Regions from separate parts of the Methylobacterium sp. CCH7-A2 genome, predicted to be linked through region 2. Evidence: predicted binding sites of a transcription regulator. Region 2 holds the regulator's gene; each other region holds the start of a gene.
What was found. Region 2 encodes LexA, which represses DNA repair genes until DNA is damaged. Its sites were predicted from a motif close to TGTTCNNNNTGTGTTCNG; they were not measured.
Positions count from the first base shown of each region.

Region 1: the regulator LexA is predicted to act here: its motif matches at 2,341-2,358, upstream of AX750_RS24435 (PA0069 family radical SAM protein).
Region 3: the regulator LexA is predicted to act here: its motif matches at 3,246-3,263, upstream of AX750_RS04835 (helicase-related protein).

Region 1 is NZ_LSKN01000308.1:159,283-169,551, forward strand. Features, by position in the region: gene smc (chromosome segregation protein SMC) at 1-382, opposite strand, end outside; gene AX750_RS24420 (DsbA family protein) at 530-1,096, opposite strand; gene AX750_RS24425 (DciA family protein) at 1,257-1,754, opposite strand; gene AX750_RS24430 (hypothetical protein) at 1,801-2,289, opposite strand; gene AX750_RS24435 (PA0069 family radical SAM protein) at 2,484-3,605, shown strand; gene AX750_RS24440 (ribonuclease HII) at 3,796-4,407, shown strand; gene AX750_RS24445 (site-specific DNA-methyltransferase) at 4,750-5,949, shown strand; gene AX750_RS24450 (peptidoglycan-binding protein) at 6,047-6,778, shown strand; gene mutY (A/G-specific adenine glycosylase) at 6,754-7,818, opposite strand; gene AX750_RS24460 (GFA family protein) at 7,863-8,261, opposite strand; gene AX750_RS24465 (HAMP domain-containing sensor histidine kinase) at 8,305-9,723, opposite strand; gene AX750_RS24470 (response regulator transcription factor) at 9,720-10,269, opposite strand, start outside.
Region 2 is NZ_LSKN01000289.1:146,974-157,242, forward strand. Features, by position in the region: gene gltA (citrate synthase) at 1-637, opposite strand, end outside; gene gltX (glutamate--tRNA ligase) at 914-2,332, opposite strand; gene AX750_RS21935 (ComEC/Rec2 family competence protein) at 2,525-4,783, shown strand; gene lexA (transcriptional repressor LexA) at 4,794-5,534, opposite strand; gene glp (gephyrin-like molybdotransferase Glp) at 5,644-6,855, opposite strand; gene moaC (cyclic pyranopterin monophosphate synthase MoaC) at 6,855-7,352, opposite strand; gene trpC (indole-3-glycerol phosphate synthase TrpC) at 7,349-8,176, opposite strand; gene trpD (anthranilate phosphoribosyltransferase) at 8,184-9,197, opposite strand; gene AX750_RS21965 (aminodeoxychorismate/anthranilate synthase component II) at 9,252-9,902, opposite strand; gene AX750_RS21970 (ATP-binding protein) at 9,939-10,269, opposite strand, start outside.
Region 3 is NZ_LSKN01000069.1:16,478-26,746, forward strand. Features, by position in the region: gene AX750_RS04835 (helicase-related protein) at 1-3,162, opposite strand, end outside; gene AX750_RS04840 (alpha/beta hydrolase) at 3,469-4,356, opposite strand; gene AX750_RS04845 (helix-turn-helix domain-containing protein) at 4,500-4,919, opposite strand; gene AX750_RS04850 (cupin domain-containing protein) at 5,015-5,566, opposite strand; gene AX750_RS04855 (aspartate aminotransferase family protein) at 5,703-7,052, shown strand; gene AX750_RS04860 (acetate/propionate family kinase) at 7,059-8,249, opposite strand; gene AX750_RS04865 (bifunctional enoyl-CoA hydratase/phosphate acetyltransferase) at 8,249-9,664, opposite strand; gene AX750_RS04870 (alpha/beta fold hydrolase) at 9,672-10,269, opposite strand, start outside.

The DNA of each region.
Region 1 (10,269 bases), on a different contig from region 2:
GCACGTCGCGCGCGCGCACCTCCTTGCCGTTGACGCGATAGGTCGAGCCCTCCTCGCGCTCGATCCGGCGCGTGACCTCCAGAACGTCGGTCTCGTTGAAGGCGGAAGGAGCCTTGCGGTCGCTGTTGTCCAGCGTCAGCGCGACCTCCGCCATGTTGCGGCCGGGGCGCTCGTTCGAGCCCGCGAAGATGACGTCGTCCATCCCCGAGCCGCGCATGTTCTTGAACGAGCTTTCGCCCATCACCCAGCGCAGGGCTTCGACGAGATTGGATTTGCCGCAGCCATTGGGGCCGACGATCCCGGTCAGTCCGGGCTCGATCAGAAACTCCGTCGGTTCGACGAAGGTCTTGAAGCCGGTGAGCCTGAGGCGCGTCAGCTGCATGTGAGCGTTCCCTTCTCCCGTTGGGGGAGAAGGTCTCGGCAGGGGGATGAGGGCGCCGTGTCCGGGCGAGCCATCTTTCCCTGATCCGTCAGCGCTTCGCGCTGCCACCTTCTCCCCCGAGGGGAGAAGGAAACAAGCCAGCCGCCCTCAGCCCCCCAGGAGCGGGGTGAGGATCTTGTCGAATTCGGCGATCGAGAGCGCACCTGAACGCTTCTGCCCGTTGATGAAGAAGGTCGGCGTCGAATCCACCCCGGCCTTGGCCCCACGATCCTTCACGACCGTGACGGCGTCATAGATATCCTGCCTTTTCAAGCAGGCTTCGAAGGAATCCTGTGTGAAACCGGCCTGCTTGACCATGGTCGACAGCGCATCGACCGGCTTGTCGGTGAAGGCCCAGACCTTCTGCTGCGCGAAGAGCAGGTCGGTCATCGCGACATATTTGTCGTTGCCGTTGCAGCGCGCGAGCATGAAGCCGGCTGTCGCCAGCGGGTCCAGCGGGAATTCGCGGAGCGTGAAGCGCACCTTGCCGGTGTCGATGTACTTCGCCTTTAGGGCCGGCCAGGTGTCCTTGTGGAAGGTGGCGCAATGGCCGCAGGTCAGCGAGGCGTATTCGATGATGGTGACCTTGGCGTCCGGCGAGCCGAGCCAGACATCGCCGAGCGGGCCGGGCGTCAGGAGGTCGGCCTGGGCCCGCGCTGCGGGAGCGCCGAGCATCGCGGCCGCCGCGAGACCGGCCGTCGCGGTCATAAGCTGTCGCCTGTTCGTCATCGTCGTGGTTCCTGGAATGCGAATGTCATGGGCCAAGGCCCGGTTGCCGGTCCTATAGAGGCGCGGAGGATTGTGGCAAGATCGTCACCGCGCCGCCGCGCATCCCTCACGAAGCTGTGTCGGAGCGCTGTCGCGCTGCCCGTTGCGCGACATGGGCGCCGAGCCGCGCCAGGCTGGCCCGCAGCGCCTCGCTTTCGACGCCGGCGACCTCGCGCTCCATCCGCGCCAGGAGGGCGGGATCGGCTGCCGGCGCGGTCGTGGCCACCACCGGCGCGTCCACCGGCCCCTGCTTCAGCACGAGCTTGCCGACGGCCCGCCAGCCGAGATGGGTGTTGACCCGCTCGATCACGATCGGCCCGAGCTGCTGCATCTCGAGCGCGAAGGCGCTCTCGACCCGCACCACCATCGTCGCGGGGTCGGACATCTCGCCGGGTGCCGGGCGCCGCCGCGGCCAGTCGATCTTGAGCGGGCGCGTGCGGGCGGCCAGCCGCTCGCCGACGATCTCCGGCCAGAGCGCGACGATCGCCCGCCCGGCGAATCCCTGCGCGGCGAGCGCGGGCGCGAGCAGGTCGTCGATCAGATCTGCGAGGGGTTTGACGGCCATGCGCGACTGTGCGGCGCTGCGCTCGCCGGCGCAAGCCGGCCGCGCATCATCCCGCGGCCCGCTCCCGCCCGACGGCCAAGCGCTGCGGCGCCCCGCCGAGGCGCCCGGCGAGCGCATGGCCCTTAGGCAGGACGAGCCCAGCGCGCAACCGGTGCGGTCCGAAGGAGAGGCCGGCGCGCTCGCGCAGCGACTGGGCGAAGCCCTTGAGCGGGATCAGCGCCGGCCTGTCCGGCGCCATCAGCAGATGGCGCTCCACGGCTTGCGGCCAGTGCGCCTGCGGCAGGTCGCCTTCTTCCAGCAGCAGGAGCCAGTCGCCCCGTGCCTGGGCCGCGCCCGCCGGCCAGCTTTCCGACCCGCCGGCGCGCAGATAGCTCGCTCCGGTCGCATCCGCGAGGCGCTCCACCGTGGCGTCGCCCACGGCATCGAGAACGACGGCATGGCCGAGGAATCCGTCGGCCACCGCCGGGATCAGGACGGAAAAAGTGGCCGCGAGGGCCTCGGTCGAGCCAGCGCTGCGTATGACCGCGGTGAGCATGCGCCTCCTTATGTCGCAGCGCAGCATGTCGCAATCCTGTCGCTTGCAATTCGTTCCCTTTATGTTCACATTAAACGACGCAGAAATCGCCGATTCCCGGGGATTTTCGAAGGACGTTCAGCGCCATGCTCCAGAGCAGGCCCTCTTCGCGGCCGATTTCGGCCCAGCCGCTGAAACAGGCCGGTGCCACGCCGATGTCGGTCTCGGCGCGCGTCGCGCCGGTCGATCCGCTGGCCTATGCCGGCCACCGCATCGATCCCGAGCGCCGGCGCGGTCGCGGCGCGACGATCAATCCCGGCAGCCGATACGAGGCCGAGCAGCGCATCAGCGAGGATGACGGTTGGGGCTCGCTCGGCGAACTCCCGGCGTTCAGGACCGAGGTTGCGGTCGAGAAGCCGCGCACCATCATCACGAAGAACGATTCCCCGGACATCTCGTTCGACCGCTCGATCAACCCCTATCGCGGCTGCGAGCATGGCTGCGTCTACTGCTTCGCGCGGCCGAGCCACGCTTATCTCGGCCTGTCGCCGGGGCTCGACTTCGAGAGCAAGCTGACCGCCAAGCCCGACGCCGCGCTGCTGCTGGAGAAGGAACTCTCGGCCCCGTCCTACCAGCCGCGCACCATCGCGATCGGCACCAACACCGACGCCTACCAGCCGATCGAGAAGAAGCTGCGCATCATGCGCCAGATCCTCGAGGTGCTGGCGAGGTTCAACCACCCGGTCGGCATCGTCACCAAGTCGGCGCTGGTCCAGCGCGACATCGACATCCTCGCGCCGATGGCGGCGAAGGGGCTGGCCAAGGTCGCGATCTCGATCACAACGCTGGACCCCAAGGTCGCGCGCGGCATGGAGCCGCGCGCCGCCTCGCCGGCGAAAAGGCTGGAAACGGTGAAGCGTCTGTCGGATGCGGGCATTCCGGTGACGGTGCTGGTCGCGCCGATCATCCCGGCGATCAACGAGCACGAGATCGAGCGCATCCTCGATGCCGCCAAGGCGGCCGGCGCGCGGGAGGCCGGCTATGTGCTGCTGCGCCTGCCGCTGGAGGTGAAGGATCTCGTGCAGGACTGGCTCCTGACCCATCACCCCGACAAGCTGCGCCATGTCGTCTCGCTGATCCGCTCGACGCGCGGCGGCAAGGATTACGACGCCGCCTGGGGCCAGCGCCAGGTCGGCTCCGGCCCCTATGCCTGGATGATCGGCCGGCGCTTCGAGATGGCGGCTGAGCGGCTGGGCTTCAACGGCACCCGCACGCGCCTGCGCAACGACCTCTTTGTCAAGCCGGAGAAGGAGAAGGCGCAGCTGAGCCTGTTCTGAGGGGACATCGGCTCTTGCCCGAGCCCTCATCCTGAGGAGCAGCCGCCAGGCTGCGTCTCGCAGGATGCTCCAGGAGGCTCCGGAACCAGCTGGAACATCCTTCGTGACGCGGATTTGTGCCCGCTCCTCAGGAGGGCTGAGAAGGGATCGCCGCTATGGGCTTTGCCGCGAATCGGCATAAGCCCCGCCCATGACCGCCCATTTCCACCGCGAGACAAAAGCCATCGCCGAGGGCCTCTGGCCGCTCGCCGGCGTCGACGAGGTCGGGCGCGGGCCGCTGGCCGGGCCGGTGGTGGCCGCGGCGGTGATTCTCGATCCGCAGGCGGTGCCGGAGGGGCTCGACGATTCGAAGAACCTGACCCCGGCGCGGCGCGACGAGCTGTTTGCGCTGATCGCACAGTCGGCGCTCGCCATCGGCATTGCCAGCGCCACCGCCGCCGAGATCGACACCATCAACATCCGCCAGGCGACCCTGCTGGCGATGCGGCGTGCGGTGGCGGCGCTGGCGCTCGCCCCGGCCTTCGTGCTGGTCGACGGCAACGATCCGCCGACGCTGGCCTGTCCTGCTGAATCCGTCATCGGCGGCGACGCGCAGATCGCCTCGATCGCAGCCGCCTCGATCGTCGCCAAGGTCACCCGCGACGGGATGATGGCGCGGCTTTGCGCGCGCTATCCGGCCTATGGCTTCTCGCTCCACGCCGGTTACGGCACGCCGCGGCACCGCGCCGCCCTGCAGGCTCACGGCCCATGCCCCGAGCACCGCTACTCCTTCGCGCCGGTGAAGGGCGTCTGGCGGCGGTGACGAGAGCGTCGCCGGAGGTTTCCACCGTCATGGTCGGGCTTGTCCCGACCATCCACGCCTTGCCCCTGACTAGGTAGCAACTACCGACATCGGCCTTGTCCACGACCCGCCTTGCAAGGCGTGGATGGTCGCCACAAGGGCGACCATGACGGCATGGGATTCATGCTGGCCGCATGGTGCCGCGCCTTAACCTCCCCTTAGCAATTCCCCATATCCGCCAGGAACCTGGGCAAAAACTGCAGCCCCAGAATGAGACGCATTTTTTTCGAAGCCTAAACCCGGCTTTTACCCTGACTGGCCAATATCGCGACTGTTCAAGTTGCGTAACGGTCTTGGGGCGTCATGGGTATTTTGCGTACCGGGACCACCAGCGCCGCCGTCCGGATTCAGGTTTCGCGTACCGGGCGGCCCGCGCTGCAGTCTCCGATCAAGGCACCCCGGCTCAAGCCGGCCGGCCTGCCCACGGAGCTGCCGCTCGACCAGATTCTGCTCGGCGATTGCGTGGCGGCCCTCGAGGCGCTGCCGCCCGCCAGCGTCGATCTCGTCTTCGCCGACCCGCCCTATAATCTCCAGCTCGGGGGCGATCTGCGCCGGCCCGACGACAGCCTCGTCGATGCCGTCGACGACGACTGGGACAAGTTCTCCTCTTTCGCCGAATACGACGCCTTCACCCGCGCCTGGCTGGCCGAGTGCCGCCGCGTGCTGAAGCCGGATGGCGCACTTTGGGTCATCGGCAGCTATCACAACATCTTCCGCGTCGGCACGATCCTGCAGGATCTCGGCTTCTGGGTGCTGAACGACATCGTCTGGCGCAAGGCCAACCCGATGCCGAATTTCCGCGGGCGGCGCTTCACCAACGCGCATGAGACGCTGATCTGGGCGGCGCGCGGCGAGGCCTCCAAATACACCTTCCACTACGAGGCGCTGAAGGGCGGCAATGACGACCTGCAGATGCGCTCGGACTGGTATCTGCCGCTCTGCACCGGCGAGGAACGGCTGAAGGACGAAGGCGGCGCCAAGGTCCATCCGACGCAGAAGCCCGAGGCCCTGCTCGCCCGCGTCATGCTCTCGGCCAGCAATCCGGGCGATGTGATTCTCGACCCCTTCTTCGGCACGGGCACCACTGGCGCCGTCGCCAAGGCGCTCGGCCGCCGCTTCATCGGCATCGAGCGCGAGAGCGCCTATGCCGAGGCCGCACGCAAGCGCATCGCCGCGATCACGCCGCTGCCGCCGGAAGCCTTCGCCACCGCGCCCTCCAAGCGCAGCGAGCCGCGCGTGCCCTTCCTCGCTCTGGTCGAGGCCGGACTGGTCAAGGCCGGCGAGACCGTCACCGACGAGAAGCGCCGCCACAAGGCCATCATCCGTGCCGACGGCACGCTGCTGCTCGACCCGGCGGTGGGCTCGATCCACAAGATCGGCGCGCTGGCGCAGGGCCTGCCGAGCTGCAATGGCTGGACCTTCTGGCATGTCGAGCGCGACGGCGCCCTGACGCTGCTCGACACCCTGCGCGGCGAGATCCGCGCCCAGATGGCGGCGGCGTGAGGCTGTCCTCCGTTCGGATGACGGAGAGCCCTGCTCATCGACGCTAACCTTCGGGTCATGGGCTCCGCTGCGGAGCCGGCATGGCGCGGAGGCGGCGATGGCGGCGATCCTGAAGCTCGGCGCGGCGGGACCTGAGGTGAGGAGGCTGCAGGAGGCCCTCAACCTTCGGCAGAAACCCAAGCCGCCTCTGGTGCCCGACGGGCGTTTCGGGCCGCTGACGAAGACGGCGGTCAAGGCCTTCCAGAAGACGAACTGGCTCGTCGAGGACGGTGAGGCCGGGCCGGCGACCCAGTCATGCCTCTTCGAGACCGAGGCCTTCCCGCCCATCCTGCACAGGGTCCCTTTCATCGCACAGCCGACGAACACGACCTGCTGGGCGACGTCGACCGCGATGATGAAGAAGTCGACCGTGCCGATCGTCATCGCGCGGACGCCGCCGGACATGATCCTGCCCGATGGCAGCCTGGCGAACTCGTCGGAGACCGACCAGGCCGTCGTGACCGGCGCGCGCTATGGCCGGATTCACGGCCTGCGCTGCAACGCGCCACAATCCTGGTCGGTCGAAGCGTTGCGGCAGGCTCTGTCGCGTGGGCCGCTGATGTTCGACATGCTCTGGAGCGTCGGGGAATACACCGCCGGTCGCGGCAGTCCGGGTCACATGATCGTCGTCGTCGGCATGCGCGGCGACGGCGAGGCCGATGGCAGCGGCACGACACTCCGCATCCACGATCCCTGGCCGCCCAATCGTGGCAAGATCTACTCGAAGGGCTATGCGAAATGGGCCGTTGAGTTGCCGACGATGACCTACCGTGTCTTCGAACTGGCGTAGAGCCCCGCCGCCTCCAGCACCTTCACCATCACACCCGACAGCGGCTCCTCGCCCAGCGCCGCCAGCGGCGTGAAGCGCATGCCTGCCGGAGCCTGCGTCCCGGCCGGCGCGCTCGCCTTGAACACCGTCAGCTCCAGCGGGAAATGCGTGAAGACATGGCGCACCGGCGGCGAAAGCTGCTCCCAGCGCGTCACCACCGGCGCGTCCTGCCAGGCGCCGTCCAGCTCGTAATCGGCGCGCCACTCGCTGGTCGGCACCTCGGCCATGCCGCCGAGCAGGCCCTTGGGCGGGCGGGTGCGCAGCAGCAATGCGCCGTCCGCGCGCAGCAGCACGAAGGCCGCGCCTTTGCGGGTCACGCCCGCCTTCTTCGCCGCCTTGCGCGGGAAGCTCTCCTGCGTACCCTCGGCCCGTGCGCGGCAGGGCTCGCGCCAGGGGCAAAGGCCGCAGGCGGGATTGCGTGGCGTGCAGATCGTGGCGCCGAGATCCATCAGGGCTTGCGCGAAATCGCCGGGCCGATCCTGCGGCATCATCGCCAGCACGCGCTCGCGCACCAGCGGCCGGGCGCCGGGCAGGAGATCCTCGATCGCGAAGAGGCGCGTCATCACCCGCTCGACATTGCCGTCCACCGCCGCGGCCGGCCGGTCGAAGGCGATCGCCGCCACGGCGCCGGCCGTATAGGCGCCGATGCCGGGCAGGGCGCGCAGACCCTCCTCGCTGTCGGGAAAACGCCCGCCATGCTCGGCGACGACGGCGATGGCGCAGGCATGCAGGTTGCGGGCGCGCGAATAATAGCCGAGCCCGGCCCAGGCCTGCATCACCGCTTCCGACGGCGCCTCCGCCAGAGCCTGCACGGTGGGAAACCGCGCCATGAAGCGTTCGAAATAGGGCTTCACTGCCGTGACGGTGGTCTGCTGCAGCATGATCTCCGACGCCCAGACCCGGTAGGGATCGGGCCGCTTGCCCGGGCCCGCTCGCCAGGGCAGGGCGCGGCGGTGGCGGTCGTACCAGGCGAGGAGATCGGCGGCGGCGGGGCGCATCACCCGCTCTATAGAGGCTGGCGCGGGCGCGGCAACGGTCGGCCGCCTCACGATCGCGTCGGCCGGTCCCGCTCATGCTGCTCGGCCCTGTCGAGCGGTTCCAGCCAGTGCTCGCGGCGGATCGTCCAGAGTTCGTAGACGGGCGTCAGCGTGCTCGGCCCGCCATCCAGCGTGCCGAGCTTGATCTCAATCTCGTCGGAGCCCTCGTCGAAGCAGAACAGCGAGGACCCGCAATGCGGGCAGAAGCGGTCGAGGCCGGCGCGGCTGCGCCAGCCGCCCAGTTCGCCCGACAGCGTGACCGCCCCGCGCGGCCAGATGCCGAAGAAGGAGAAGGCCGAGCCGGTATCCTTGCGACAGGTTTCGCAATGGCAGAGGCCGGTCCGGATCGGCTCGCCGCGGATCTCGTAGCGAACCTGCCCGCACTTGCAGCCGCCGAATCGTGTCATCGCAAACCTCCTCTGTCGTGGTGGCGCCGAGCGATCGGCCCTCTCAGGCCGGTTGCCTGGCGGTCTCTCGGCGAACACCGGCGACGGGCTCGGGTTCCGGCGGGAGGGGCGATGGCGGTCGATGAAACTGCAGCGAGACCAGAGCCCCGCCCCCCGCGGCATCGCTGATGCCGACCTCGGCCTGGTGGGCTTCCGCGATGCGCTTGACGATCGCGAGGCCGAGCCCTGTGCCGCCGAGATCGGACGCCGCCCCGCGCCAGAAGCGTTTGAAAACGGTGTCGCGGTGGCCGGCTGGGATGCCCGGGCCATGGTCGCGCACGCTCAGGCGCCCTGTCTCCTCGACAGCCAGGGTCACCTCTGTTCCGGCGGGCGTGAACCGCAAGCCGTTGTCGACGAGGTTGCGCAGGGCATGGGCGATCGCGTCGGCATCGCCCATCACGGGGCAGGCATCGGGCCCCTCATAGGCGATCTGCCGCCCAGCCGCGATCGCGATCGGGGCCATGTCGGCGACGACGCTGCGTGCGATGGCGGCGAGATCCGACCGCATGGCCGGGTCGACCACCAGCGTGTCCGCTTGGGCGGCCGACAGCATTTGCTCGACGAGCCGCGTCAGGCGCGCGACGTCGTCGCGCAGCGGCCGCGCAGCCGGGAGCTCCGGCAGTTGCGCGACGCGGGCGGAGAGCACGGCCAGCGGCGTGCGCAGCGCGTGGGCGGCCTCGGCGGTGAAGGCGCGCTCGGCCTCGAGCGCATCCTCGAGCCGGCCGAGCGCATCGTTGATGGCTTCGACCATGTCGAGGATTTCGGCCGGCAGTCCAGCGGTCGGCAGGCGCCGCGTCGTCGTGCCGTGGCCGGTCTCGCGGGCGGCCCTGGCGGCCTCGATCAGGGGGCGCAGCGACTGCCTGACCGTGACGATGTTGACCAGCACGAGACAGGCCGCGAAGGGCAGCAGCGCGACGAAGACATGCACGAACAGCTCGTCGAAAAAGACGAACAGCACGAGGCGCGACGGGTCGCCGACCGAGGCGAAGCCGATCCGCGCCGGCCGGCCGCCGACATCGACCTTCTGCGACCCGACGAGGACGGTGCGCCCCTCGTGCTGAACGGTCGACGAGCCGGCGTCGGAGGCAGCGACCGCGGCCCAGACCTCCGGTGGCACGAGCCCGGCATTGGCGGCATCGACGACCCGGCCGTCATGGTCGAGGATGCGGTAGGCATAGGCCTCGGGGTAGTCGCGGAAATCATGGATCAACCGCTCGCCGGGAGAAAACCGCAGCGTCCCGTCCGGCAGGCGCGACAGGGCGGTTTCCAGACGGCCGATCTGGCGGGAAATCTTCTCGCGCTGAAGCTCGTCGCGATCCAGGCTGTAATAGCCCGTCACCAGGGCGATGTTGACGATCGTCAGCAGCACGCTGCCCAGCACGAGCCTGCGCGTCAGGAGCGAGATCAGCGAATGCGGTCTCATCGCGGTGCCTCCGTCAGCAGATAGCCGACGCCTCTGACCGTGTGCAGGACCACGCTGGCGCCCGCCTCGGCCAGGCTCCGGCGCAGGCGCGAGACCGAGGCCTCCAGCGCATTGGGCCCCGGCGCCTCGTCGATCGTGTAGATCGCGGCCTCGATGGCGGGACGGGGCACGACCTTGCCGCTGCGCCGCATCAGCACTTCCAGGACATCGACCTCGCGCCGGGCGATTGCGAGCGGCTGCTCGCGGACCATGGCCATGCGGCTGATGGTGTCCAGCGCGATGTCGCCGCAGGTCAGTTGCCCGCCGAGCAGCCCGCCGGGGCGTCTCAGCAGGGCGCGGCAGCGCGCCGCGATCTCGGCGGGCGCCGCCGGCTTGCCGAGATAATCATCCGCACCGCGGTCGAGGCCATCGATGCGCTGGTTCAGGCCGGTCTGCGCCGTCACCACGAGGATGGGGATGGCGAGCCCCTCCGAACGCAGCTGCGCCAGCAGCGTCAGCCCATCGCCATCCGGCAGGCCGAGATCGAGCACGATCACGTCTGGCGGC
Region 2 (10,269 bases):
TGACCTTGTACTCCTCCGCGGGCACGGCAAAGCACATGCGCAGAAAGTTCGAGGTATAGTCGAGCGAGTTCAGCGGATACACGAAGGGCTGGCCGACGGTGTACTTGTAGGCCATGGCCGCCAGCGTCGGGATCTTCGCGATCATCCGCATCGAGGCGACCATGCGCTGATGCGGGTCCGAGATGTCGGTCGAGTCGTGATAGAAGGCCGACATCGCGCCGATCGAGCCGACCATGACCGCCATCGGATGCGCGTCGCGGCGGAAGCCCTGGAAGAAGCGGGCCATCTGCTCGTGCACCATGGTGTGGCGCGTCACGCGATAATCGAAATCAGCCTTCTGCGCGGCGGTCGGCAGTTCGCCTTCCAGCAGCAGATAGCAGGTCTCGAGGAAGTCGCCATGCTCGGCGAGCTGCTCGATCGGGTAGCCGCGATAGAGCAGAACGCCCTCGTCGCCATCGATATAGGTGATCTGCGACTCGCAGCTCGCCGTCGAGGTGAAGCCAGGGTCGTAGGTGAACATGCCCGTCTGGGCGTAGAGCTTGCCGATGTCGATGACGGACGGGCCGATCGAACCCGTCTTGATCGCCATATCGACGGTCTTGCCGTCGACCTGAAGCTGGCTGGTGGTTCCGCTCATCGATACCGATCCTTTCAGGCTCGCTGCTTTTCAGGCGGGGTCGCGCTCTGTCCGTTCACGGTCGTCCATGAAACCTGTCCGTCGTCAAAGCGGACCGACATGACGCTGTCGTGTCGGCGCGGGCGCGGGCAGGTGGGCAGAGCGGTTCATCCGACTGATTTTCAAGCAATATTTATGCCCGCTCCGGCTCTCGCCGCAGCGGCCGTGTCCGGCGTCACTAGACCATTTGCAGACCCGGTTCAACCGAGCCGAAAGACGGTCCGCACCGCGTCTTGCTCAGCTCTGATCGGCCAGGCGAGCAAGGGTTTCCTCGCGCCCCAGAACCGCCATCACATCGAACAGGCCAGGCGACATGGCGCGGCCCGTCAGTGCAGCGCGCAGGGGCTGCGCCGCCTGGCCGAGCTTGAGCCCATGCGCCTCGGCATAGCCGCGCACGGCGGCTTCCAGCGCCTCGAGCGACCAGTCGTTGATGGCGGCGAGCGCCTGGGCGAGCCCGGGCAGACGCTGGCGACCGGCCTCGTCCAGCAGGGCCGCTGCCTTGGCGTCGAGCTGAAGCGGCCGGGCCGCATAAAGATAGTAGGCGCTGTCGAGCAGCTCGACGAGCGTCTTGGCGCGCTCCTTCAGCCCCGGCATCGCGGCAAGGAAGCGCTGCTCCAGCTCGGGCGACAGGGTCGGGCCGAGGCCGCGCGCCGGCCCGATCTCAGGCAGGATCACCTTCAGCGCGTCGAGCAGGTCGTGATCGGAGGACTGGCGCATATAGAGCCCGTTCAGGCTCTCGAGCTTGGCGAAGTCGAAGCGCGCGGCCGAGCGGCCGATCGAGCCGAGGTCGAACAGCTCGATCATCTCCTGCGTCGAGAAGATCTCCTGGTCGCCATGGCTCCAGCCGAGGCGCAGCAGATAATTGCGCAGCGCCACCGGCAGGTACCCCATCTCGCGATAGGCATCGACACCGAGCGCGCCGTGGCGCTTCGAGAGCTTGGCGCCGTCCGGGCCATGGATCAGCGGGATATGCGACATGCTCGGGACCTTCCAGCCCAGCGCCTGGTAGATCTGGGTCTGGCGCGCGGCATTGGTCAGGTGGTCGTCGCCGCGGATGACATGGGTCACGCCCATGTCGTGGTCGTCGACCACCACGGCGAGCATATAGGTCGGGTTGCCGTCCGAGCGCAGCAGCACGAGGTCGTCGAGATTCTCGTTCTGCCAGACGACGCGGCCCTGGACCTCGTCCTCCACCACGGTCTCGCCGGTCTGCGGTGCGCGCAGCCGGATCACCGGCTTGACGCCTTCGGGAGCCGTCGCGGGATCGCGGTCGCGCCAGCGCCCGTCATAACGCATCGGCTTGCCGGCAGCCTTGGCCTGTTCGCGCATCTCGTCCAGTTCGGCCGGCGTGGCGTAGCAGCGATAGGCATGGCCACTGGCCAGCATCTGATGCGCCACCTCGCGGTGCCGCTCGGCGCGGGCGAACTGGTAGACGGTCTCGCCGTCCCAATCGAGGCCGAGCCATTTCAGCCCGTCGAGGATGGCGCCGATCGCAGCTTCGGTCGAGCGTTCGCGGTCGGTGTCCTCGATGCGCAGCAGCATCTTGCCGCCATGGCGGCGCGCATAGAGCCAGTTGAACAGCGCCGTACGCCCGCCGCCGATATGCAGGAAGCCGGTGGGCGAGGGCGCAAAGCGCGTGACGACGGCGTCGCTCATGGATGGCAGGGCTCCGGCGGGACCTTGGGAGAAGGACCCTGAAAGGGGCGGGAAAAGATCGAGCGGCACGCCCTGTCGCAGCGCGTACCGAAGCGGACATGACATCCGGCGCGGCCCCTGTAACATGCCTGAGCCGCCGCCGTTAAGGGCCAGTTCGAAGCCCGGCGCGCCGGCGCAGGACGGGGGCAGGCCATGACGGCGAAGCCGCCAGGGCAGGGGGAGCGGGTGCCGCGGCGCGGGGCGCTGGCGGCCGCCCTCGTATGGCACCGGCCGGACGGTCGCTTCGGCGGTATCAGGTTCGGACTGGCGCTGGGCGAATGGCGCGACGCAGTGCTCGCCGCCTTGTCGCGCGAGGCCGAGCGGCGCCGGCTCTTCCTCTGGCTGCCGGTCGCGATGGGCATCGGCATCCTGCTCTATTTCGCCGCCGATGCCGAACCGGCGCTCTGGGCGCCGCTGACGGGGCTCGCGCTTTCCGCGGCTGGCGCGATCCTGCTGCGGGGGCGCCCGCGGCCGGCCTGGGTGTGCCTCGCTGTCGCCGCCCTGTTTGCCGGCTTCGCTGCGGCGGCCTGGCGCACGGCGACGATCGCCGCCCCGATGCTGGAGCGGCCGCGCGTCGGCCAGGTCTCAGGCTTCGTGGAATCGGTGGAGGCGCGCGATGCCGGCGCTCGGCTCGTCATCCGCGTGACGGGGATCGCCGGGCTCGACCGGCCGTTCTGGCCGAAGCGTGTGCGCGTCAACATCCGCTCCGGGACCGTGGCGCCCGGAGACCATGTCGCGGCCGTGGCGCGGCTGCTGCCGCCGCCGGGGCCGGCCCGGCCGGGCGGCTATGATTTCGGGCGCGACGCCTTCTTCCGCGGCATCGGCGCCGTCGGCAGCATCTCGGGCAAGATCGCGCTCAGCCCGCCGCCGCATCCGCCCGACTGGGATCTGCGCCTGGCGGCGGCGATCGACGGCGCCCGCAACGCCCTGACCCAGCGCATTGCCTCGGTCGCCGGCGGGCAGGCAGGGGCGATGGCGGCGGCGCTGGTCACCGGCAAGCGCGGGCTGATCACCGAAACCACCAATGCCGATCTGCGGGCGGCCGGGATCTACCACATCGTCTCGATCTCGGGCCTGCACATGGTGCTGGCCGCCGGGACGATCTTCTGGCTGGTGCGGGCGCTGCTCGCCCTGTCACAGACGGTGGCGCTGCGCCTGCCGGTCAAGAAGCTCGCCGCGCTCGCGGCGATGGCGGGCTCGGTCGCCTATTGCGTCTTCTCGGGAGCGGAGGTCGCCACCGTACGCTCGCTGATCATGACGCTGGTGATGCTGGGCGCAATCCTCGTCGACCGCCCGGCGCTGAGCATGCGCAACCTCGCGCTGGCGGCGATGATCGTGCTGCTGCGCGAGCCCGAGGCGCTGCTGGGGCCGAGCTTCCAGATGTCCTTCGGTGCCGTGGCGGCGCTGATCGCCTTTGCCGAGCGCTGGGAGGAGCGCGGCCGGTTGCAGCCGCCGCCCGCACTGCCCTGGCCGCTGCGCCCGCTCTGGGTCGCCGCATCCGGCATCGTCGTCACGACCCTGCTGGCGACGGCGGCGACGGCGCCCTTCGGCGCCTATCATTTCCAGACCTTCAACCCTTTCGGCCTGCTCGGCAACGCGCTGGCTCTGCCCTTCGTCTCCCTCTTCGTCATGCCGGCCGCCGTCTTCGGGGTGCTCGCCTATCCCTTCGGGCTGGACGCGCCGGCCTGGTGGCTCATGGGCCTGGCCTCGGAGGTGGTGCTCAAACTGGCGCATTGGGTCGCGACCATCGATCACTCGACCCTGGTGCTCGCCGCCTTCGGCCCGGCCGCGCTCGGCTGCTTTTCGGCCGCGCTGCTCTGGGCGACGCTGTGGACGACGAAGCTGCGTCTGCTGGCGATCCTGCCGCTGGTCGGCGGCGTGGCCGTCGCGGCCAAACCGGAGAAGCCGGCGATCCTGATCGAGCGCGACGGCTCGGGCCTCGCGGTGCGCGGCAAGGACGGCCTGCTCGTGATCGCCGGCAAGCCGAGCCGCTTCGTCCTGCAGCAATGGCTGACGGCGGATGGCGACGGCCGCCAGCCCGACGACCCGTCGCTGCGCAAGGGCGCGGCCTGCGATCCGCGCGGCTGCGTGCTGATGACGAGAGAGGGCCACAGCATCGCCTATGCGCAGGACCGGCTCGCCATCATCGAGGATTGCCGCCGCGCCGATGTGGTGGTGACGCCGATTCCCTGGACGGCGGCCTGCCGCGCGCGGCTGATCGACCGGATGACGTTGCAGCGCGATGGCGCGACAGCCCTGGTTCGGACTCGCTCCGGCTGGCAAAACCACGCGGCGCAGGATGCGGGCGACCGGCCCTGGAGCCGCCGGCGTCCCCAGCCCGCGCCGACAACTGCGGGCCCGGCTGGGCCGCCACCGGCCGAGGAGGCGCCCGATACCGAGCGCCTGCCCTAGCGCCGGCCCGTCAGTAGCGCCGCATCAGATTGACAAGCCGACCCTGGATCTTGACCCGGTCCGGTCCCAGCACCCGCGTCTCGTAAGCCGGATTGGCTGCCTCCAGCGCGATCGAGGAGCCCCGCTTGCGCAGCCGCTTCAGCGTCGCCTCCTCGTCGTCGATCAGGGCGACGATGATGTCGCCGGTATTGGCGGTGTCCTGGCGCCGGATCACCACCGTGTCGCCGTCGAGAATGCCGGCCTCGACCATCGAGTCGCCGCGGACCTCCAGCGCGAAATGCTCACCGGAGCCGAGCATGTCGGCGGGGAGGGCGACGCTGTGGCTGCGGCTCTGGATCGCCGAGATCGGCGTGCCCGCCGCGATGCGGCCCATGACAGGGATCGCGATCGTGTTGCGGGCGTCTTCCGGCATCGCCTCCACCGGGCGCGCCCGGCCGGGCAGCCCGTCCTTGGCCGGCGGCGTCTCCTTGCCGAGCCCGCCCTGGACGATGGAGGGATTGAAGCGGCGCGCGCCGCCCTGGAGGCCACCACCCGCGCCATCCGGCAGCTTGATCACTTCGAGCGCCCGTGCCCGGTTCGGCAGGCGGCGGATGAAGCCGCGTTCCTCGAGGGCCATGATCAGGCGGTGGATGCCGGATTTCGACTTGAGGTCGAGCGCGTCCTTCATTTCGTCGAAGGAGGGAGGGACGCCGCTCTCGCGCAGGCGCTCATGGATGAAGCGAAGCAGTTCGAACTGTTTGCGTGTCAGCATGATCCCCGCCGGCGCTCTGAAATCTGCCGATCATCGCAGATTCGAAACAAATCACGAACACCATACCCGTTCGCGTTGTGTTCCGCAAGCCGATGCGCCAGCCCGCGACCTATCGCAGACGAATGAAGCGGCAGGGATCGCCCTTGCGGGCCGCCGGCGCGAAAACCGGGCGGATCGCCAGCGCCTGCGCCCTCGCGAGCAGGCCGAGCATCGAGGAATCCTGCCTCTCGAACGGCGTCGCCTCCCAGCCGGCCTCGGTCAGGACGAGGCTGGAGCGCAAATAATCCTCGCGCTCGTCATTGGCCGGCATGTCGCGCCCGAGCAAGCCGGGCTCGCTGCGGTCGCGCTCGGGCGAGGGCATGCCGAGCAGGGCCTCGATCACCGGCACCACGAAGAGATGCCCGCAGACGATCGAGGAGACGGGGTTGCCCGGCAGGCCGATCGCGACCATCGGGCCGAGCCGGCCGGTCATCATCGGCTTGCCCGGCCGCATCGCGATCTTCCAGAAGCCGAGATCCATGCCGGCGCGCTTCAGCGCCTCCTGGACGAGATCATGGGCACCGACGGAGGCGCCGCCCAGCGTCACCAGCACATCCGCGCCGGCGTCCCGCGCCTGCCCGATCCTGGCGGCGAGATCGGCATGGTCGTCGCGGGCGATGCCGAGATCGAGCACGCTCCCGCCCGCCTGCTCGACCAGCGCGGCCAGCGCAAACGAGTTGGAGGCGACGATCTGGTCGGGCCCGACCGGCTCGCCCGGCAGCACGAGCTCGTCGCCGGTGGCGAGGATCGCCACCAGCGGCTTGCGGCGCACCGCAAGCGCGGGGTGGCCAGCGGCGGCGGCGAGCCCGAGCGCGGCGCTGTCGAGCCGGGTGCCGGCCGCGAGCAGCTGGTCGCCCTCGCTGAAGTCGAGCCCGGCCTTGCGAATGAATTTGCCCTTGGGCGCGCCCTCGCGAACGGTGATCGCGGCCGAGCCGACACCGTCGGCGTTCTCCTGGATCAGGATGGTGTCGGCGCCCTCGGGGATCGGCGCACCCGTGAAGATCCGGACCGCCTCGCCGGCGGCCACGCTGCCGTCGAAGGAGCGCCCGGCCGCGGATTCGCCGAGAACGCGCAGTTCGGCGCCCGGCACGAGGTCGTCGCCCCGCACCGCATAGCCGTCCATGGCCGAATTGGCGAAGGGCGGCTGTGTCCTGAGCGCCGCGAGATCGGCCCCGAGCACGCGCCAGGCGCACTGCGCCAGCGGCAGGGTCTCGATGGGCGTGCGGCCGGGCACGCTGTCGAGCAGCGCGCGCAGCGCGACCGGGACCGGCGTCAGCGCCATCAGACCGGTCCCCCTGGGGAGGCGTCGGCCTGGAACACACCTGACTTGCCGCCGGATTTGTGGGTCAGCCGGATGCCCTCGATCCGCATGCCGCGGTCGGCCGCCTTGACCATGTCGTAGACGGTCAGGCAGGCGATGCTGACGGCGGTGAGTGCCTCCATCTCGACGCCGGTCTGGCCCTTCACCTTGACCTCGGCCCGCACGCGGATGCCGGGCAGGGCCTCGTCGATCTCGAGATCGACCGCGATCTTGGTGATCAGCAGCGGGTGGCAGAGCGGGATCAGCTCATGGCTGCGCTTGGCGGCCATGATGCCGGCGAGCCTCGCCGTGCCGAGCACATCGCCCTTCTTGGCGTCGCCCGCGCGCACGATCGCCAGCGTCTGCGGCTGCATCACCACGCAGCCCTCGGCGATGGCCGTGCGCGAGGTCTCGGCCTTGTCGCCGACATCGACCATATGCGCCTGGCCCTGCGCGTCGAGATGGCTGAGTGCGCTCACGCGGCGCTCTCCTGCGTCTTGGCTTGTGATGTCTGGCCCGTGAGCAGTTCGCGCGTCGCGGCCGTCACATCGGCCTGTCGCATCAGGCTTTCGCCGACGAGGAAGGTCCTGACCCCGGCCCCGTTCAGCCGGCCGACATCGCCATGGCTGAAGATGCCGCTCTCGCTGATGACGATCCGGTCGGCCGGCACGCGCGGCGCCAGCCGCTCGGTCACCGCGAGATCGACGGTGAAATCGCGCAGATCGCGGTTGTTGATGCCGAGCAGGCGGCTCTTCAGCGCCAGCGCGCGGTCGAGTTCGGCGTCGTCATGGACTTCGACCAGCACATCCATGCCGAGATCGAAGGCGGTGGTCTCCAGCGCGCGCGCCGTGGCGTCGTCGACGCCCGCCATGATGATCAGGATGCAGTCCGCCCCCCAGGCCCGCGCCTCGTAGACCTGATAGGGATCGTAGAGGAAATCCTTGCGCAGCACCGGCAGCACGGAGGCCGCGCGCGCCTGCAGCAGGAATTCCGGCCGGCCCTGGAAGGAGGGGCCATCGGTCAGGACGGAGAGGCAGGCGGCCCCGCCGGCGGCGTAGGCGCGCGCCAGCACGGGCGGGTCGAAATCGGCGCGGATCAGCCCCTTGGAGGGCGAGGCCTTCTTGATCTCGGCGATCAGCGCCGGCTGGCCGGCGGTGTGCTTTGCGGCCAGCGCATCGGCGAAGCCGCGCGTCGGCCCGGCGTCACGCGCCAGCACCTCGATCCGGTCCTGCGGGATCGCCAGTTTGGCGGCCGCGATCTCCTGGCGCTTATAGGCCTCGATCTTCGCGAGAATGTCGCTCATCAGGGCCTCACGCGTTCGAGCTGGCGACGAGGGCGGCCAAGGTCGCCTTGGCCTTGCCGCTGTCGAGCGCCGCATTCGCCTGCGCGAAGCCGTCGCGCAGATCGCCCGCCCGGCCGGCGACCAGCAGTGCCGCGGCGGCGTTGAAGGCGGCGATGTCGCGGAAGGCGGTCTTCTGCCCGTCGAGCACCGCACGCAGCGCCTCGGCATTCTGCGCCGGCTCGCCACCGCGCAGATCCTCCGGCCTGGCGCGGGCCAGCCCGACATCCTCGGGCGAGATCTGGAAGCTTTCGATCCGGCCATTGTCCAGCGAGACCACGCGGGTCGGACCCGTCGTGGTGATCTCGTCGAGCCCGTCGGACCCATGAACGGCCCAGACCCGCGTCGAGCCGAGGCTCGCCAACACCTTCACCATCGGCTCCAGCCAGGTTTCCGAGAAGGCGCCGATCAACTGCTTCTTGACGCCGGCCGGGTTCGAGAGCGGGCCGAGCAGGTTGAAGATCGTGCGCGTGCCGAGTTCGACCCGCACCGGCGCGACATGGCGCATCGAGGCGTGATGCGTCGGCGCGAACATGAAGCCGACACCGGCCTGGGCGATGCAGCGCGCCGTCGCCGCCGGATCGAGCCCGACCTTGACGCCGAGCGCCATCAGCACGTCGGCGGTGCCGGTCTTCGAGGAGGCGGCGCGATTGCCATGCTTTGCGACCGGCACGCCGCAGGCGGCGGTGATGATCGAGGCCAGCGTCGAGACGTTGTAGGAGCCCGAGGAATCCCCGCCCGTGCCGACGATGTCGATGGCGTCGGCGGGCGCCTCGACCGTCAGCATCTTGCCGCGCATCGCGCCGACCGCGCCGGTGATCTCCTCGGTGGTTTCGCCGCGCACCCGCAGCGCCATCAGGAAGGCGGCCGCCTGCGCATTGGTGACGCCGCCGGAGAGGATGGTGTCGAAGGCGTCGCGCGCCTCGTCCCGCGACAGCGAGGCGCCGGTCGCGACCTTGGCGATGAAGGGCTTGAAATCGTCCATGATGACTCTGCGGAAAACGGGCGATCGGGAAAGGCGGCTTGTGCGGGCCGGCGTTCAGTCGGCTTCGACGAGCGCGGCGGGGGCATGGTCGCGCTGCCATCGCTCCGCGAGGTCGAGGAAATTGCGCAGTATCGTGGCGCCGTGCTCGGAGGCGATGCTCTCGGGGTGGAACTGCACGCCATGGACCGGCAGGCTGCGATGCGACAGCGCCATGATCAGCCCGTCCTCCGTCTCCGCCTCGATCGTCAGATCGGCCGGGCAGGTCTCGCGGGCGACGACCAGCGAATGGTAGCGCGTCGCCTGCAGCGGGCCGTTGATGCCGCGGAACAGACCCCGCGCCCTATGTTGGACGGCCGAGACCTTGCCGTGCATCGGCAATGGTGCGCGCACCACGTCGCCGCCGAAGACCTGGCCGATCGTCTGCAGCCCGAGGCAGACGCCGAAGATCGGCTTGCGTTGCGCCCCCTCGCGGACGAGATCGAGGCAGATGCCGGCCTCGTTGGGCGTACAGGGGCCGGGCGACAGCACGATCGCGTCATGGTCGCCCGCGAGCGCCGCATCGACGGTGAGCGCATCGTTGCGACGCACCTCGACCTCGGCCCCGAGCCCGCCGATCAGGTGGACCAGATTCCAGGTGAAGCTGTCGTAATTGTCGATCAGCAGGATGCGCATCGGCTCGAGCCACGGATTTCGGGCTCCGGTCATGCACGGTCGGGGGCGGGCTGGTCAAGGTTGCGCGCCTCAGACGCGCGCGCCCCGCGGCATCCCGGCGGTGCGGACCGAGCCCTGGCCCGGCGCCGTCTCGATGCCGATCGTCGGCAGAGCGAGCGTCCGCTGCCCGCGGAAATCGACATGGCAGACGATCAGCCCGCGCTCCTCGATATAGGCGATCAGCCGGCGCGCGCGGCTCGGCGAATGGCTGCCGTAGACCTGCGCCAGCTCGGCGTCGCTGGGGCAGGGCGCTCCCTCCATCGCGGCCCGTGCGATGAACAGGAAGAGCCCGTGCAGATCGTCGGGCAGGGAGAGCGAGGCCTCGACCGCCGCCTGCCAGGTCTCCGAGCCGGTGATCTCG
Region 3 (10,269 bases), on a different contig from region 2:
GAAATCGGGCCGAGGGCCACGGCCTTGCTCCGGCCGGCCGCCACCCTCCGGGCGCGGGCCGTCAGGCCGCTGTCCGCGCCGGTCGTCGCGCCGATCCTGCCGCCGGTCGTCGCGACGCGGCTCACGCTCCGGACGGGGCGTCGCGGCTGCGGCATCGCCGGAGGCGGCCTGGGCGGGGACGGGTGCCTCGCCCTCGCGGCGCGGACCGCCGGGGCGCGGGCCGCGGTTGGGCCGGTCGCCGCGGCGTCCGCCGGGCTGGCGCTCGCCGGGGGCGCCCTCGCGGGCACCGCGCGCGGGCTCGGGGCGCCGGCCGCCCTGGTGGCGGTGCGGGCGCCAGACCTCGATCATCTCGGGTTCGGCCGGAGCCGCCGGGGCGGCGGCGGGCGCCTCTGCGGCAGGCTCGGCGACCGGTTCCGCCGCCGTCGCGGGCAGGGCCGAGAGCAGATCGGCCGGCACGGGCTCTGGGGCCGGCTCCAGCTCCTGCGCCGTCAGGATCGGGGCGTCGGGCGTCTCGGCAGCCGGCGCGTCCGAGGCGACGACGTCCGCCGCCGCCTGGTCCAGGTCGGTGGCTGTCGCAGGGGCCTGCGCCTCGACCGTCTCGCCGGAGGCGACAGCCTCACCGGCTTCGACGGGCGCTTCGGCCACGGTCTCGGCAGCCGCGGGCTTCACGGGGGCCGCGGCGAGCGGCACGGTGATGGCGGGACCCGGCCGCTTGACCGAGACATAGCCGAGCGAGCGCAGGATCGAGGCGAAATCCTCGCCCGCGCAGCCGACGAGGGAGGTCATCGCGCCGGTGACGACGAAGCCGTCCTGATCGGCCGAGCCCGCAGGCGGGGTGCCCTGCGTGACGCCGGGGCGGTAGGCGATGGCAGGACGGATCAGGTCCGCCAGGCGCTCCAGAATGTCGACGCGCACGGCCCGCTCACCGCAGACGCGGTAGCCGGCGGCGCGGTAGAGCCCCTTCGGCACCGCCTTGTCGACCGGGAAGGAGGTCCGGCCCGAGGCGGCGAGATGGGCGATGTCGTCCAGCCCCGACAATTCGGGGCCGCCATGCTTGAGCGCCCAGAGCTGGGCGGCCAGCGCGCGGGGCGCAGGCTTGAGCAGGGCCGGGAGATAGAGGTGGAAGGCGCCGAAGCGGATGCCGAGCTGGCGCAGCGCGGCGCGCCCCTCCTGGTCGAGCGCCTTCATCTCCTCGCCGACCTTGGCGCGCTCGAGCACGCCGAGCGCCTCGGCCGCCTGATAGGCGATGCCGCGGGCGATGCCGGTGAGGGTCGAGGCCTCCTCCAGCAGCGGCAGCGCGCCGAGCAGGCGGGTGATGTGGTTCTTCAGCCAGAGCTGCAGCCGCGCCTCGACCTGCTCGCGGGCCGGACCCGTGAGATGTTCCTCGACGAGCAGGCGCAGCCGCGGCTCGATCGCCTTCTCGCCGGCGACGAGACGGGCGACCGGCTCGCCGACCCAGCGCAGCAGCCCGTCATGCGAGAGCACAAAGGCGTCGTCCGCGGCGAGGACGACGCGCGCGGCGCGTGCCTCGATCTCGCTCGCCAGCGCCTTCAGGGCGGCCAGGTTCAAGGCCTTCGCCTCCGGCCCGCCGGCCTTCGGGTCCGCCGTAAAGCGGAAGCCCTGCAGCATTCCGACGTGCTGGCCCTCGACGAGCACGTCGCCCGTCGTGGTGACCTCAGCCTCCAACATCGCATTCTCCCGCAAACGGCGCAGCAGCACGCTGGTGCGCCGGTCGACAAATCGGCTGGCCAGACGCTCGTGCAGAGCGTCCGAGAGCTTGTCCTCTACAAGACGCGCCACCCCCTGCCAATGCTCAGGATCGGGCAACCAGTCGGGGCGGTTCGCGACGAAGGTCCAGGTGCGGACCTGGGCGATGCGTGCGGAGAGCGTGTCGATCTCGCCATCGGTGCGGTCGAGAGCCGCCAGCTGGGTGCGATACCAGTCGATATCGAGTCGGCCATGGCGCATCAGGCGCAGATAGAGGGTGGTCGCGAGGTCGGCATGCTGCTGCGGTGCGATCTTGCGATAATCGGGCAGCCCGCAGACTTCCCAGAGCCTCTCGACCGCCGGCCTGCCTTGCGCCAGCGCCTTGATGTCGGGATCGCGCGCGAGGATCTCCAGCGTGTTCATGTCCTCGGCGATCAGAGCGCGCGTCAGCCCGGCCTCGCCCGGCTGAAGGTTCAGGCTGTCGAGAAGCTGGGCGACCGAGCGGAAGTCGAGATCCGTGTTGCGCCATTGCAGCTGCCGCATCGGCTCGAAGCGATGATTCTCGATCGCCTCGACGAGATCGGCCTCGAAAGCCGGGCAGCGACCCGAGGTGCCGAAGGTGCCGTCCCGCAGATGGCGCCCGGCCCGGCCGGCGATCTGGCCGAACTCGGCGGGGTGCAGCTTCCGAAAGTGGTGGCCGTCATATTTCTTGTCGGCGGCGAAGGCGATGTGGTCGACATCGAGGTTGAGCCCCATGCCGATCGCGTCGGTGGCGACGAGATAGTCGACGTCGCCCGACTGGTAGATCTCGACCTGCGCGTTGCGGGTGCGCGGGCTGAGCGCGCCGAGCACCACCGCCGCGCCGCCCTTCTGCCGGCGGATCAGCTCGGCGATGGCATAGACCTCCTCGACCGAGAAGGCGACGATGGCCGAGCGCGGCGGCAGCCTTGTGATCTTGCGGTCGCCGGCGAACATCAGCTGCGAGAGCCGCGGACGCGTCACCACGTTGACGCCGGGGATGAGCTGCTCGATCACCGGCTTCATCGTCCCGGCGCCGATCAGCATGGTCTCGGCGCGGCCGCGGCGGTTCAAGAGCCGGTCGGTGAAGACATGGCCGCGGTCGAGATCGGCGGCGAGCTGAATCTCGTCGATGGCGACGAAATCGACCGCGAGATCGCGCGGCATCGCCTCGACGGTGCAGACCCAGAAGCGCGGGCGCGCAGGCTTGATCTTCTCCTCGCCTGTGACGAGCGCCACCGCCTCGACACCGGCCTTCTCGACGACGCGCTGATAGACTTCGCGGGCCAGCAGGCGCAGCGGCAGGCCGATCATGCCCGTCGGATGGGCGACCATCCGCTCGATGGCGAGATGGGTCTTGCCGGTATTGGTCGGCCCGAGGACGGCGGTGACGCCGTTGGAGCGGGCCGAAGGCGGCAGGGAGCGTGGAGGGAGCAAGGCCGACGCCGATCGTGGTGAGTGCCGGGCCGGGCGTCCCTCAAGCGGGCCGCTGCGGCATGGTGCCAGCAGGAACTAGGAGGCGGAACGAGTCCCGAACGAAGCGGGCCCGAATCGCTGACGCGGTGGGAATCGGGGTTTGTTCTCGCAGCCTGCAAGTCGGGCCGCGTTGCGCCTTCCGGGTCGGGATCGCTGTCTCGGCATCGCCTGTCCTCCGATGGTCGCGCACCGGACGCCCGTCATCCGCCGCAGAGCCTATCTAGGCATGGTTCGTCGGGAAACGAGGGTCTGAAGAGCAGGCGGCGCTCAGCCGAAGAGATCGGCAAAGATCTCTGCCGCCTCGTCGGGCGCCTCGACATGGACGAAATGACCGGCGCTCTCGCAGAAGGTGATCTCTGCGTCGTCGAAATGTTCGGGCACATAGGCGGCCCATTCCGACTTCAGCACGGGGTCATGGCGGCCCCAATGCACCCGCGTCGGCTGGTGGATGCGCACCGAGGGCGTCGGATGTCCGTCGATCGCCGCCAGCCGCGCGGCATTCTGGCTGCGATACCAGTCGAAGCCGCCGCGCAGATTGCCAGGCTTCATGAAATTATCGATCCAGAGTTCCAGCGCCGGATCGAAGGCATCCTTGCGATGGCACCAATGCGTCAGGAAATGGGAGAAGTAGAGCGCGCAGGACTGCCGGCTGAGCCCGATCAGCGCCTCCGCCAGCGGCAGTTGCTGAAAGGACTGGTACCAGACCTCGTTGACATGGCCGTCATGGACCCAGCGCCCGGCGATGCTCTGGGTCGGGCAGTTGAAGAAGAGCAGCCGCTCGACGAGCTGAGGATGGCGCCGGGCCATCGCCTGGGCCGCATAGGCGCCGACGTCGTGACCGACCACGCCCACCGAGTCGAGGCCGAGCGCGACGACGAGCGACGCCATGTCGTCGGCATGACTGTTGGCGCCGACATCGCTGCGGGGGGCGGCCGCCTTGGCGCTGTCGCCGAATCCGCGCAGATCCGGCGCGATCAGCCGGAAGCCGCCATGGAGCCGGTTCATCAGGGGCAGCCAGGTCGCCCAGAACTCCGGCCAGCCATGCAGCAGCAGCACCGGCGGCCCGGAACCGACCTCGGCAACATGCAGCGTCGTGTCACGGACCGCGATCTGGCGATGCCTCAGGCCGGGCGGCGTGGCGAAGTCGCTGGACATAGTGGCTCCCGACAGAATTGAGGCGAGGCTAGCGTTCGACGGGCTTTGGCCGCAATGCCCGCGCGGGTTGTTGCAGCCCGGGATTGCGCTTCTCCACAGGCGACGTTGGGAGCTCTTGCCCGGTGAGGGCGAGAGCCGCAGCGTCAATGCGCGGCGTGGCTGCAGCGGCCATGGTCGGCCAGTGCCTCGATGACGGCACAGTCGCAGGCAGCGACGCCGCCGGAGCAGGTCGCGGCGATGCGCTCCAGCTCGGCCTCAAGCGAGCGCAGCCGCGCGATCTTGCGGCGGACCTCGTCGCGATGGGCCACCGCGATGGCATGGGCCTCGTCGCAGGCCATGGCTGGATTGTCGGAGAGCCTGAGCAAAGCGCGGATCGCCTCGACCGCGAAGCCGAGGTCGCGGGCATGCTTGATGAAGGCGAGGCGCTCGACATGGCGCCGGCCATAGCGCCGCTGGTTGCCCCCCGAGCGTTCGGGCGGCGGCAGCAGGCCGACCTGCTCGTAATAGCGGATGGTCTCGACCTTGACCCCGGTGCGCTCGGCCAGCGCCCCGATCGGCATCACGCGCTCGACAGTTGCGGTCGGCATCGGCTCACTCCAAAGCTCTAGTCACTGAAGCTCAAGGTGGGCGCGTGACGGGTGGTGGTCAAGAACCTCGATCAGAACGAGGGCGGCGTGCAGGCGCTGACGACCTCGCAGGCGACCGGGCCGACACAGCGGAAGCGGTGCGGCCGGCGGCTCTCGAAGTAATAGGCGTCGCCGGGGCCGAGGATGCGCCGCTCGTCGTCGACTGAGACCTCTAGCCGGCCGGAGAGCACGATGCCGCCCTCCTCGCCATCATGCGAGAGCGGCACGCGGCCGGTGTCGGTGCCGGGCTCGTAGCGCTCCTTCAGGATCTGCAGGGCGCGGCCGAAGAGGTTCTCGCCGATCTGGCGGTAGGAGATGCCGCCTTTGCCGATCTCGACCAGTTCGTCGGCGCGGTAGAAGGCCTGTCGCGGGCGGTCCGGCTCCAGCGCGAAGAATTCGGAGAGGCCGATCGGGATGCCGTCGAGGATGCGCTTCAGCGCGCCGACGGAGGGGTTCACACCGTTGGATTCGATCAGCGAGACGGTGGAATGGGTCACGCCGGCACGCTTCGCCAGCGCCCGCTGCGATAGCCCGTGGCGGGTGCGCAGATAGCGCAGCCGCGCGCCGATGTCGGTGTCGCTCACGGGGGCGTGGTCTCCCTGGTCGATATCCGCACCATTCTCACTTTGTTTTCAGCAAAAACAAGCGCTTGCTGGAAATCCGAAACAGACTTGTTCGGATTGGTCAAACGGTGCTCCCTGCCGGAAGAGGAGATCACCCATGACCATCGCCACGCCACCGCAGGCCCTGCAGAACGCCCGTTCGCTCGACAGCTACTGGATGCCCTTCACCGCCAACCGGCAGTTCAAGGCGGCGCCGCGCCTGCTCGCCTCGGCGCAGGGGATGCACTACGCCACCGAGGACGGGCGCAAGGTCATCGACGGCACGGCCGGCCTCTGGTGCGTCAATGCCGGCCATGGCCGCCAGCCGATCACGCAAGCCGTCGAGCGCCAGCTCGCGACGCTCGACTATGCGCCGTCCTTCCAGATGGGCCATCCGATCGCCTTCGATTTCGCCGAGCGGCTGGCGGCGATCGCGCCGGGCGAGGGCGCCGGCAAGCTCGACCGGATCTTCTTCACCGGCTCGGGCTCGGAATCGGTCGACACCGCGCTGAAGATCGCGATCGCCTATCAGCGCGCCATCGGCCAGGGCACGCGGACGCGGCTGATCGGTCGCGAGCGCGGCTATCACGGCGTCGGCTTCGGCGGCATCACGGTGGGCGGGCTGGTCAACAACCGCCGCGTCTTCCCGCTGCTGCCGGGCGCCGACCATCTGCGTCATACGCATGATCTGGAGCGCAACGCCTTCAGCAAGGGCCAGCCCGACCATGGCGCCGAACTCGCCGACGATCTCGAGCGGCTGGTCGCGCTGCACGGGGCGGAGACGATCGCGGCGGTGATCGTCGAGCCGATGGCGGGTTCGACCGGCGTTCTGGTGCCGCCCAAGGGCTATCTCGAGCGGCTGCGCGAGATCGCGACGCGCCACGGCATCCTGCTGATCTTCGACGAGGTCATCACCGGCTTCGGCCGACTCGGCACCCCCTTCGCCAGTGAATATTTCGGCGTGATGCCGGACCTGATGACGACCGCGAAGGGCATCACCAACGGCACGATCCCGATGGGCGCCGTCTTCGCCGCGCGCAAGGTCCATGACGCGCTGATGAACGGGCCCGAAGCCACGATCGAGCTGTTCCACGGCTACACCTATTCCGGGCATCCGGTGGCCTGCGCGGCGGGCCTCGCCACGCTCGACATCTATGCCGGCGAGGGGCTGCTGACGCGGGTGCAGGCTCTTGCGCCGCTCTGGGAGGAGGCGCTGCATGCGCTGCGCGGCGTGCCGCATGTCATCGACATCCGAACCATCGGCCTCGTCGCGGGCATCGAACTGGCCTCGCGGCCCGGCGCCGTCGGCGCGCGCGCCTATGAGGCCTTCGTGGACTGCTTCGAGAAGGGGCTGCTGATCCGCGTCACCGGAGACGTTATCGCGCTGTCGCCGCCGCTGATCTGCGAGCCCTCCCAGATCGAGGAGATGGTCTCGCTGCTGCGCGGTGCGCTGGAGCGGCTGGCCTGAGCCGGTTCAGGCGGCGCCGAGGAGCGCGCAGGCCTCCTCGGCGATGATCTGCTCCTCGTCGGTGGCGATGACGAAGGCTTCGACGCGGCTGCCCGGCGCCGAGATCGTCGCGGCGTTGCCGGCGTTGGCGCTCTCGTCCAGCGTGAGCCCCAGCCAGGCGAGGCGGCGGGCGATCGCGGCGCGGATGCGCGGCTGGTGCTCGCCGATGCCGGCGGTGAAGACCAGCGCATCGAGCCCGCCGAGCGTCGTCGCCAGCCGTGCGACCTCGCCGGCGATCCGGAAGGTGAAGAGATCGAGCGCTTCCGCGGCTTCCGGCGCTTCGCTGTCGAGCAGTTCGCGGCTGTCGGCGCTGATCCCGGAGACCCCGAGCAGGCCGGAGCGGCGATAGAGCAGGTCCTCGACCTCAGCGACGCTCTGGCCCCTCGGCCCGAGCAGATGCAGCAGCACGCCCGCGTCGATCGCTCCGCAGCGTGTCGCCATCGGGATGCCGTCCAGCGCCGAGAAGCCCATGCTGGTGTCGCGGCTGAGGCCGCCTTCCAGCGCGCAGAGGCTGGCGCCGCTGCCGAGATGGGCGACGACGACCTTTGCCTCGGCGAGATCGGGGCGCCGGCGGGCGAGTTCGGCGGCGACGAAGGCGTAGGACAGGCCGTGGAAGCCGTAGCGCTTGATGCCCTGGTCGTGCAGCGCACGGGGAATCGCGAAACGGCGGACGAGGTCGGCCTGGCTGCGGTGGAAGGCGGTGTCGAAGGAGGCGGTCTGCGGCAGGCCGGGCCGCAGGCGTGCGACGGCCCGGACCAGCCGCAGGCCCTGCGGCTGATGCAGCGGCGCCAGCGGCGTCAGGGCTTCGAGCGCGGTCACGACCGCTTCGTCGATGCGGACGGGACCGGCGAAACCGTCGCCACCATGGACGATGCGGTGGCCGATGCCCGCGACGGCGTCGAGATCGACATGCCAGGAGAGCCGGCGCAGCGCTTCGCTCAGCACGTCGTCCAGTTCCTCTCCTGGCCCGGATTCCAGGGCGATGTCGAAACGGTCGGGTCCCTCCGTCAGCTCGAAGCGCAGCGGCGCGCGGCGGAAGTCGATCATGCCCTTGCCGATGCGCCGCGGGCCCTGCGGCCCGAGCGCGAACAGGCCGAGCTTCACCGTGGAGGAGCCGGCATTGAAGGTCAGCAGGATGCGGCCGTCGTCACTCCCCATCACGCACCGGCTCCCTTGGCGGGAATGCCGGGCCCGCGCCGCGAGGCGACGAGCTTGGCGAGCGCGGCCGAGGCGATGCGGGTCTTGAGCGAATCCGAGCGGCTGGTCAGGACGATCGGCACGCGCGCGCCGAGCACCAGGCCGGCCGCGTCGGCGCCGGCGAAATAGATCAGCTGCTTGGCCAGCATGTTGCCGGCCTCGAGATCGGGCACCAGCAGGATGTCGGCCTGGCCGGCGACGGGCGAGATGATGCCCTTGGTGCGGGCGGCCTCGGGGCTGATCGCATTGTCGAAGGCGAGCGGCCCGTCGACGCGGGCGCCGGTGATCTGGCCGCGGGCGGCCATCACCGTCAGCGCCGCGGCGTCGAGCGTCGCGGGCATCCGCGCATTCACGGTCTCGACCGCGGCGAGGACCGCCACCAGCGGCTCCGCGATCCCGAGCGTGTGCAGCAGGTCGATGGCGTTCTGGCAGATGTCGCGCTTCTGCTCGAGCGTCGGCAGGATGTTGATCGCGGCGTCCGTGACGATCAGCGGCTTGGGATAGGCCGGCACGCTCATCGCATAGACATGGCTGACGCGGCGCTCGGTGCGCAGGCCCGAACCGGCCGCGACGACCGCGCCGAGCAGTTCGTCGGTGTGCAGGCTGCCCTTCATCAGGATCGAGACTTTGCCGGCCATGGCGAGTTCGACACCGCGCGCGGCGGCGGCATGGCTGTGCTCGACGGCCTCGATCGGCATGCCGTCGAGCGAGACGCGGGCGGCCTCGGCGGCGGCCCGGATCTTCGCCTCCGGCCCGACCAGGATCGGCGCCAGCAGGCCCTCGTCGCGGATCTCGACGGCGGCGATGATCGCCTCCGGCGAGCAGGGATGGATCACCGCGACGCGCAGCCAGGGCAGGGCACGGGCGTCGCGCACGAAGGCGTCATAGCGGTCGTGCCGACGCAGCGCGACCTCGGGCAGATGCGGGCTCGGCCAGGCGACGCTGGCCTGCGGCGCGATCACGGTGGCGGTGCCGGCCAGCACCTGTGCCCCGTCCTGGTTGGTGCAGGTGGTATCGAGGACGACGATGCGCTTGTCGGCGCGCTTCTCGCGGACCCGGACGGTGGCGGTGATGGTGTCGCCCGGCGCCACCGGATGGCGGAACTGCAGGTCCTGACCGAGATAGATGGTGCCCGGGCCGGGCAGGCGGGTGCCGAGCAGGGCCGAGATCAGGCCCCCGGTCCATAGTCCGTGGGCGACGATATGGCCGAAGCGTTCGCCCGCGGCGAAGCCGGCATCGAGATGCGCCGGGTTGAGGTCGCCCGAGACGGCGGCAAAGAGGTCGATGTCGTCGCGTCCGACACTGCGCTGGAGCGAGGCGCTCTCACCGACGGCCAGTTCGTCGAAGGTGCGGTTCCTGAGGATGATCTGGTCCATGGCGTCCTCAGCGTTGCAGCACATAGGTTCCGGGCGCGTCCGCGACGGGCGCGAGGCCCGCCTCTGTGGCACCCATCGCAGGCGGCGCGACGCGACCGGTCGAGCGCTCGCCGAGCCAGGCGACCCAGCTTTCCCACCAGGAGCCCTCGCAGGACCTCGCCTGCTCGAGCCATTCATCGGGGCTGATCCGGACATCATCGTGACGGCGCGTCGCGATGCGATAGTGCCGGTGCGGGTGGCCGGGCTCGCTGACGATGCCGGCATTGTGGCCGCCGCTGGTCAGGACGAAGGTGACGTCGGTGTCGGCGAGGGCGTGGATCTTGTAGACCGAGCGCCAGGGCGCGACATGGTCGCGCTCGGTGCCGACGGCGAAGAGCGGCAGGCGCAGGTTCTGCAGGGCGACGGGGTGGCCGTCGACGAGCAGGCGGCCGGTCGCGAGCTCGTTGTCGAGATAGAGCCGGCGCAGATATTCGGCATGCATCCGGTAGGGCATGCGGGTGGCGTCGGCGTTCCAGGCCATCAGGTCGTTCATCGGCGTGCGCTCGCCCATGAGATAGTCGTGGACCAGCCGTGACCAGACGAGGTCGTTCGAGCGCAGCATCTGG